3 regions of the Erwinia sp. SLM-02 genome follow, and region 3 is predicted to be linked to each of the others. Evidence: predicted binding sites of a transcription regulator. Region 3 holds the regulator's gene; each other region holds the start of a gene.
What was found. The regulator CRP, encoded in region 3, controls carbon source genes, mostly activating them, when cyclic AMP is high. The targets are predictions, from matches to a motif close to ATGTGANNNNNNTCACAT.
Positions count from the first base shown of each region.

Region 1: a site for CRP is predicted at 1,015-1,032, ahead of cdd (cytidine deaminase). Genes of this name have one in related genera too.
Region 2: a site for CRP is predicted at 1,020-1,037, ahead of PGH32_RS19920 (PTS mannitol transporter subunit IICBA). Genes of this name have one in related genera too.

Region 1 is NZ_JAQISN010000001.1:2,361,637-2,364,785, forward strand. It holds gene PGH32_RS10960 (CidA/LrgA family protein) at 1-276, shown strand, start outside; gene PGH32_RS10965 (CidB/LrgB family autolysis modulator) at 269-961, shown strand; gene cdd (cytidine deaminase) at 1,089-1,973, shown strand; gene PGH32_RS10975 (NAD-dependent malic enzyme) at 2,107-3,149, shown strand, end outside.
Region 2 is NZ_JAQISN010000004.1:149,540-152,688, forward strand. It holds gene PGH32_RS19915 (DUF3053 domain-containing protein) at 1-668, shown strand, start outside; gene PGH32_RS19920 (PTS mannitol transporter subunit IICBA) at 1,231-3,149, shown strand, end outside.
Region 3 is NZ_JAQISN010000004.1:410,864-414,012, forward strand. It holds gene PGH32_RS21040 (YccS/YhfK family putative transporter) at 1-788, opposite strand, end outside; gene crp (cAMP-activated global transcriptional regulator CRP) at 848-1,480, opposite strand; gene PGH32_RS21050 (amidohydrolase) at 2,029-3,149, shown strand, end outside.

The sequences.
Region 1 (3,149 bases), on a different contig from region 3:
ATTGGCATGCTGGTGCTTTTCGCCCTGCTGGCTTCGCAGATCCTTCCGGTAGAATGGGTCAGACCCGGCTGCAGCCTGTTTATCCGCTATATGGCGCTGCTGTTCGTGCCGATCAGCGTCGGCGTGATGAACGACATGGACATCCTCACTGCACAGTTTGGCCCGATTGTGGTTTCCTGCCTGGTCAGCACGCTGATTGTGCTGGTGACCGTCGGCGTGCTGTCGCAGCGCATGCATCGCCAGCCGCTGGCACCTCAGGGAGAACGCGATGAGTGATATGTGGTGGTCCGTGCCGCTGACGGTCGTGGTCTTTCTGGCGGCGCGTCAGCTGGCCGCGCGGGTTAAAATTTCCATTGTGAATCCTCTGCTGATCGCCATGGCGGTGATTATTCCGCTGCTGCTGCTCTTGCAGATCCCCTACACCCGCTATTTTCAGGGCAGCGCGATCTTAAACAGTCTGCTGCAGCCCGCCGTGGTGGCCCTTGCCCTGCCGCTGTATGAACAGATGCATCAGATCCGCGCCCGCTGGAAGTCGATTATCAGCGTCTGCTTTATCGGCAGTGTCACCGCGATGATCTCCGGGACCGCGATTGCCCTGTGGCTGGGTGCCACCCCTGAAATCGCCGCCACCCTGCTGCCGAAATCGGTCACCACGCCGATTGCGATGGCGGTTTCCGGCTCGCTGGGCGGCATACCGGCAATCAGCGCGATCTGCGTGCTGATGGCCGGGGTGCTGGGCGCGGTATTTGGTCATATGCTGCTGAATCTGCTGCGGGTGCGCGCCGCTTCGGCGCGCGGGCTGGCCATCGGCAATGCCTCACACGCCATCGGCACCGCCCGGGCGGTAGAGATGGATGCTCAGGAAGGGGCGTTCAGTTCGCTGGCGCTGGTACTCTGCGCGATTATCACCTCGCTGCTGGCACCGTTTATTTTTCCCGTTCTGCTGCACTGGCTGGGGTAAAACTTGCGAGAGATCTCGCATTTTGTTTATCAATTTCATTTATTACACTGACACAGAGATGCAGATCACATATAACTGGCTGCCGGCTCGTTAACATGAGCCCGCATCCAGTATAAAGAGGCCTAAAATGCATCCAAGATTCCAGGCAGCCTTCGCCACGCTTCCCGAGCCGTTACAGCATGCCCTGCGGCCGGTTATTTCCTCTGCGGATTTTTCTGCCCGTATCAGCGCCGATGAGGCCGCCAGGCTGAAGCAGCAGTACGGCTACGGCGACAGCGAGCTGGCCTTTGCCCTGCTGCCGCTGGCGGCGGCCTGCGCGCAGGCCGCGCTGTCCGATTTTAAAGTGGGTGCGATTGCACGCGGTGCCAGCGGCACGCTGTGGTTCGGTGCCAATATGGAGTTCAGCGGCACCACCATGCAGCAGACCGTGCATGCCGAGCAGAGTGCGGTGACCCATGCCTGGCTCCGGGGCGAGCGCGCCCTTGCCGCGATCACCGTCAACTACACCCCCTGCGGCCACTGCCGTCAGTTTATGAACGAGCTGAACAGCGGCACCGCCCTGACCATTGAACTGCCGGGCCGGGCAGCGGCCACGCTCGGCGACTATCTGCCGGATTCGTTTGGCCCGCGCGATCTGAACATTGCTACCCTGCTGATGGATGATGTCGATCACGGGATTGCGATCCGTGGCGATGCGCTGGAGCAGGCGGCGCTGGCGGCGGCCAACCGCAGTCATGCACCTTACAGCCAGGCCTTGAGCGGCGTGGCGCTGGAAACCACCGACGGCACGATCTTTGCCGGGCGCTATGCGGAAAACGCCGCCTTTAACCCTACCCTGCCGCCGCTGCAGGGCGCACTGAATCTGCTGAATATGGCCGGTTACGCCATCGGCGACATTTCCCGCGCGGTGCTGGCCGAATCACCCACGGCGAGGCTCAGCCAGCAGTCCGCCACCGCCGCCACCCTCAGCGCGCTAGGCTGCACCCGCTTTAGTTCAATTCCTCTGATTTAATCGTAAAAATCCGCCAGCAATTCGAGAAAGATCGCAGCTTTTGTTATTACTTGTTAACAAAAGCTGTATTTTCAGATGAATTATTTTAGGATTGGCCCCACATCATCACGATAGCAACCAGAGTACGAATTGCATGGAACTCGAATACGAAAGTAAACGATCGCTTTACATCCCTTACGCCGGTCCGATCCTGCTGGAATTCCCCCTGCTGAACAAAGGCAGCGCCTTCTCGATTGAAGAGCGCAATAACTTTAACCTCAACGGTCTGCTGCCGGAAACGGTTGAAACCATTGAGGAACAGGCCGAACGCGCCTGGCGGCAGTTCCAGGATTTTAAAAATAATAACGATAAGCACGTCTATCTGCGTAATATCCAGGACACCAACGAAACGCTGTTCTACCGCCTGCTGGACAACCACCTGGAAGAGATGATGCCAATCATCTACACCCCTACGGTGGGCGCTGCCTGTGAGCACTTCTCTGAGATCTATCGCCGCGCACGCGGTCTGTTTATCTCCTACCCGAACCGCGCCAGCATTGAAGATATGCTGCAGAACGCCACCAAGCAGAATGTAAAAGTGATCGTCGTGACCGACGGTGAGCGCATTCTCGGCCTGGGCGATCAGGGCATCGGCGGTATGGGTATTCCTATCGGTAAACTGTCGCTGTACACCGCCTGCGGCGGTATCAGCCCGGCCTACACCCTGCCGGTGGTGCTGGATGTCGGCACCAACAACCAACAGCTGCTCAATGACCCGCTGTATATGGGCTGGCGTCACCCGCGCATCACCGGCGAAGAGTACGATAATTTCGTCAACGAGTTCATTATCGCCGTGAAAAGCCGCTGGCCGAACGTGCTGCTGCAGTTTGAAGACTTTGCGCAGAAGAACGCCATGCCGCTGCTGGAGCGCTATCGCAACGAAGTCTGCTGCTTTAACGACGATATTCAGGGCACCGCCGCCGTCACGCTGGGCACGCTGCTGGCCGCCAGCCGCGCGGCGGGCAGCAAGCTGAGCGAGCAGAATGTGGTGTTCCTCGGTGCCGGTTCCGCCGGCTGTGGTATCGCCGAGCAGATTATTGCCCAGATGAAGTCCGAAGGACTGAGTGAAGACGAAGCGCGCGCCCGCGTGTTTATGGTCGACCGCTTTGGCCTGCTGACCGACAAACTGCCGAACCT
Region 2 (3,149 bases), 260 kb from region 3:
TGGCGCTGTTTCTGGTGCTGCAGCTGACCGGCTGCGGTGATAAAGAAGCCGACCAACGTAAGGCGTTTATCGATTTTCTGCAAAATACGGTGATGCGCAGCGGTGAACATCTGCCTTCGCTGAGCGAAGATCAGAAGCAGAAGTTCGGCAATTACGTCAGCGATTACGCCATCATTTACGGTTTTTCTCAGCAGGTAAACAAGGCTGTCGATACCGGCTTAAAACCGGTAGTGGATGAACTTTCCGCGATCCGCACACCGCAGGACTATCTGACTCGCCGCGATTCGCTGCGCCAGGCCAGCGGTTCTCTGGGCGTGCTGAATCAGCAGATTCAGGCCGCGAAAACCCAGGCCGACAGCAGCAAAGCGACGCTGAAGCAGCCCGAAGACCTTAAAACCGTCTACGATAACGTCTTTAATAAAGTGGTGACTCAGCCTGCGGATGCATTAATGCCTCTGCTGCCAACGCTACAAACGCTGAGCCAGGATGTGATCCAGGTTGGTGATTTCCTGCAGCAGCAGGGTACGCGCGTCACCTTTAATGGCCCGGCGGTGCAGTTCCCCACTCAGGATCAGGCATCCGCTTACAATACGCTGATGAGCAACCTGAGCATGAACGCCCAGTCACTGACTCAGGCACAAAACGTTCTGCAGAACAGCATTCAGTAATATTGCAGTGGGGCTTACCTCCCACCGTGATAATAAGGCCACCCGTCGGTGGCCTTATTTATTCCCTGCGTGAACCTGAATATCCGCTCGCCTGGGTGGCATATTCTTCCCCGCCCGTGACAGAATAAAAGTGGAATAAACGGGCAGCCTGATATGTAGCTTAGTTACAGAGCGTGGGCAGAACAGATCGCGTTCGAATGGCGGCACATAAGCCGGCATGTTAAGAAAAGTTTCTTGTGATCTACATCACATATTACGAACAAAAAACCCATCTAATTACGTGATTTATATCACATAATAGCGGCGTGTCTGTTCGTATTTCGACCTTTGTGGTTTTTTTACACAACTTTATTGTGACGAAGATCACAATAAAACCCTCCTCCCCCCCTGTTGCATAGTGATCCAGATCACACATAATTCGTCAGCTACGCAGCGTCATATTCGCGTGATAGAGTCCGCTTGCATACAGTGATACTGACGGCTTTTTCGCCGTAACCGTCTTCAAACAACATCAGCGCGCTCTCTTACATGGTCAGCGCGTACCAATAAGAGGTGTGCTTTTATGTCCTCATCAGATATCAAGATCAAGGTTCAGAACTTTGGTCGCTTTCTGAGTAATATGGTAATGCCAAATATCGGGGCGTTTATTGCCTGGGGTATTATTACCGCGCTGTTTATTCCAACCGGATGGCTGCCAAACGAAACGCTGGCGAAGCTGGTTGGCCCGATGATTACCTATCTGCTGCCCTTGCTGATCGGTTATACCGGCGGACGCCTGGTCGGTGGCGATCGCGGTGGTGTAGTCGGTGCGATTACCACCATGGGTGTGATCGTGGGTGCCGATATGCCGATGTTCCTCGGCTCAATGATTGCCGGTCCGCTGGGCGGCTGGGCGATTAAAACCTTCGACCGCCAGGTTGATGGTAAAATCAAAAGCGGCTTTGAAATGCTGGTTAACAACTTCTCTGCCGGCATTATCGGCATGCTGTTGGCTATCCTCGCATTCCTGGCTATCGGTCCGCTGGTTGAAGGCCTGTCCCATATTCTTGCCGCCGGCGTGAATCTGATGGTGCAGAACAACCTGCTGCCGCTGACCTCAATCTTCGTTGAACCGGCAAAAATCCTGTTCCTGAACAATGCGATTAACCACGGTATCTTCTCGCCGTTGGGTATTCAGCAGGCCAGCGAAGCCGGTAAATCTATCTTCTTCCTGATTGAAGCGAACCCGGGCCCGGGTATGGGCGTGCTGATGGCCTATATGTTCTTCGGCCGTGGCAATGCTAAACAGTCTGCCGGCGGTGCGGCGATCATCCACTTCCTTGGCGGTATTCACGAGATTTACTTCCCGTATGTGCTGATGAACCCGCGTCTGATTCTGGCGGTGATTCTGGGCGGTATGACCGGCGTCTTCACCCTGACGCTGCTGAACGGTGGTCTGGTATCACCGGCCTCTCCGGGTTCCATCCTCGCCGTACTGGCAATGACGCCTAAAGGCGCCTACTTCGCGAACATCGCGGCCATTGTTGCTGCCTTCGCCGTATCCTTTGTGGTGTCAGCCGTTCTGCTGAAAACCAGCAAGGTGAAAGAAGAAGACGACATCGAAGCTGCAACCCGTCGTATGCAGGAAATGAAAGCGCAGTCAAAAGGCCAGTCTGCAAATGTCGCCGGTGCCGATGCGCTGCACTCTGATTTATCCCACGTGCGCAAAATCATTGTGGCCTGTGATGCCGGTATGGGATCGAGCGCGATGGGTGCGGGCGTACTGCGCAAGAAAGTGAACGATGCGGGGCTGACCACGATTTCCGTGACCAATACGGCCATCAACAGCCTGCCGGGCGATGTGGATCTGGTGATTACCCATCGCGATCTGACCGAGCGTGCGATGCGCCAGGCGCCTCACGCACAGCATATTTCCCTGACCAACTTCCTCGACAGCGGCCTGTATAACGATCTGACCGCGCGTCTGGTTGAAGCCAACCGCAGCGCTGAACATCGCGAGAAAGTGAGCACCACGCTCAGCGACAGCTTTGATGAAGGCCAGGAGCATCTGTTCCAGCTGACGGCCAGCAACGTATTCCTGGGCAATCATGCCACGGATAAAGAGCAGGCGATTCGCTTTGCCGGTGAACAGCTGGTCAAAGGCGGCTACGTTGAGCCGGAATATGTTGATGCCATGCTGGAACGTGAAAAGCTGACGCCAACCTATCTGGGTGAGTCGATCGCTGTGCCGCACGGCACCATTGCCGCTAAAGACCGCGTGCTGAAAACCGGCGTGGTGTTTTGCCAGTATCCGGAAGGCGTGCGCTTCGGTGAAGAAGAAGACGATATTGCTCGCCTGGTCATTGGTATTGCCGCGCGAAACAACGAGCATATCCAGGTGATTACCAGCCTGACCAACGCCCTTGACGACGACAGCGTGATTGCCCGACTGGCAACCACCACCAGCGTTCAGGAAGTGTTGGATCTGCTGTCCGGTAAAAC
Region 3 (3,149 bases):
GCCTCGGCGTGGCTTTGCTCCACCAGTTTCTGAACTTCTTCCGGCTGATGCAGGCTGACCGAAATATGCTCCTGCAGATCCAGCGCCACCTGAAATGCACGCGTCAGCCGCTGGTAGTGGTTATCCTGGCTGGCGGACAGCATATACATCTGCTGATAACAGGTATTAATCAGGTCAACCGCTTTTTGCTGGCGAGCCAGCAGCGGCGGAAGCGCGGTCTGCGGATCGGTCAGCCGGGTCAGCAGCGTATATTTTGCCTCGCAGTAGTCGGCCAGTTCGCGGTAGAGCAGGCTTAGCGTTTCCCGCATCGGCTGCTCTTTCCACAGCCGGAACCACAGCCAGTTGAACAGGCCGTACCAAATGGTGCCGAGAATATAGAGCAGCGGGGGCTGCCAGAGGGGGACTCTGCCGGCAAGGCTGAGGGTGAAAATGGCGGCAATTAACGAAGCGGGAAGCAGCCGACCGTGCAGCGGACTGATTTCCGCAGTGACGCCCAGCAACAGAGCCATCACCAGCATAATGATCGGCAACGGCACCCCTTTTTCGCCCGCATACAGGATCAGAAAGCTACAGAAGGCAAACAGGCTGCCACCAATAATCAGGCGTTTAAAAAAGCGTTTATGGGGGGTATCAAGACCGGCGTTGTTGCAGCAGGCGGGAACTAACGAGAAGAGTAAACCCTGTCTGAGATCGCCCAGCAGCCAGCCAATGGCTATCGGCAGGCACAGCACCAACGTTTGCCGCAGTGCATAGTTGACTTCAGGGTGATAAATGATTCTCCGCCACATGCCTAACACCACATAAAAAAGGGCGCGACCAGGCTGTCGCGCCCCAGAGTCAGAACCGCTTAGCGCGTACCGTAAACCACGATAGTTTTACCGTGCGCGGAAATCAGGTTTTGATCTTCCAGCATTTTCAAAATACGGCCCACGGTTTCACGAGAACAGCCCACGATCTGGCCGATCTCCTGACGGGTGATTTTGATCTGCATACCATCCGGGTGGGTCATGGCATCTGGCTGTTTGGCCAGATTCAGCAGCGTTTGTGCAATACGCCCCGTCACATCCAGGAAGGCGAGGTTACCGACCTTCTCAGAGGTGACCTGCAGACGGCGTGCCATCTGCGAAGAAAGACGCATCAGAATGTCAGGGTTAACCTGAATCAGCTGACGGAATTTTTTATAAGAGATTTCAGCTACTTCACAGGCACTTTTTGCGCGCACCCACGCGCTACGTTCCTGGCCTTCTTCGAAAAGACCCAGTTCGCCAATGAAGTCGCCCTGATTGAGGTAGGAAAGAATCATTTCTTTGCCTTCTTCATCCTTGATCAGCACCGCTACTGCGCCTTTGACGATGTAGTAGAGGGTTTCTGCCTTTTCACCCTGATGAATCAGGGTGCTTTTGGATGGATATTTGTGAATATGGCAATGTGACAGGAACCATTCGAGTGTTGGGTCTGTTTGCGGTTTGCCGAGAACCATTCGCTGTTATCCTCTATTGTAATCGTGCCTAAATATACCCTTTTTATCACTCAGGTTGCAGAAATGTTAACTGCTTTTTGAAATATTTCGGGTAAACAGGGACGGAATTCCCTGTCAGGCGCTTCCCATAGGAAAATCAAACGGGCCATACCATTAAGAGTCTGGCTCATCCTGTTGTCCCGTTTTCACCATGCATTGCAATGCCAGAATATTAATACAGCACCGTTTGTAGCACAGCTTGACCTGGCTGTCTCGTGTTGTCTCATGTTGTCTCGCTTCAGCAGGGTGCTAAAAGGCGGAGCGGCCTTTTCTGTTGCGGGTAAAGCGGTGTGCAGGCCTGCCGCGACCTCCCTGATTTGCCTCGTTGCCACGGGGATCACGGTCGATAAACAATCACGCTATGGCACGGTTCGTCACGGAGATGACGCTATTTTATGCTTCTATCACGGTATCCGCGCTACCGGTGTCATGCCGTTCCCTGCTGACGGTGAAGGTCGCCATCGGATGGAGTCATGCTGGAAGCGCCTCTCACCGTTAAAGGAGTAACTATGAAATCTCAAATCGCGTCACTGATTCAGGAAATCACCCCACGAGTGCTGCAATGGCGTCGGCATATTCATCAAAATGCCGAGCTCTCCTTTCATGAGCAAAAGACGGCGGATTATGTTGCCGGTGAGCTCCAGCAGTTTGGCGTATTAACGCTCACCCGCCCTACGCCAAACAGCGTGCTGGCGGAGTTAAAAGGGGCGCGCCCCGGCCCCTGTATCGCGCTGCGTGCCGATATGGATGCCTTGCCGATCCACGAGCTGAACCAGGAGCCTTTTACCTCGCGCAATGACGGGGTCATGCACGCCTGCGGTCATGATTCGCATACGGCCATGCTGATGGGCGCGGCCTGGGCGCTCTGCCAGCTGCAAAAACAGATTGCCGGGACGGTGAAGTTTATTTTTCAACATGCGGAGGAGGTTCCGCCGGGCGGGGCGCAGGAGCTGGTCTCTCTGGGCGTGCTTGACGGAGTTTCGATGATTTTTGGCCTGCACGTGATGCCGGCATTTCCAACCGGTACGGTGAGTTACACCGAAGGTGTTTTCAGCGCGGCCAGTGATAATTTCGATCTGATCCTGCAGGGGAAAGGCTCGCATGCCGCTCTGCCACATACGGCGTGCGATCCCGTGGTGTTAGGGGCCGGGGTAGTCCAGGAGCTGCAGCAAATCGTTTCACGCAGGCTGGATCCTAACGAGGGCGCCGTGCTCAGTATCGCCAGTTTTATGGCCGACGGGGGCTACAACGTTATTCCGGATACGGCGCATCTCAGAGGCACGCTGCGCACGCTGAGTGAAAAAACGCGTACTGAAATCCCAAAAATGATGGAACAGATGCTCGGTGGTATGACCGCGGCGGTCGGGGCGAGCTATAAGCTGGACTGGACGAAGGGTTATACGCTGGGCTTCAATCATCCGGATGCCTGCCGCTTTGCCGCAAAAAATGTGGTCGATACGCTGGGAGCCGATGCGTTGAAAATCATGCCGCATCCGATGTTTGGCTGTGAAGACTTTTCAGCCTACCAGCAGGTGATCCCCGGATGCTTCCTGTTTATTGGCTCCGGAAACGAACAGAAAGGAACCTGCTGGAGTTTGCATAATCCGCACTTCCGCCTGGATGAAGACGT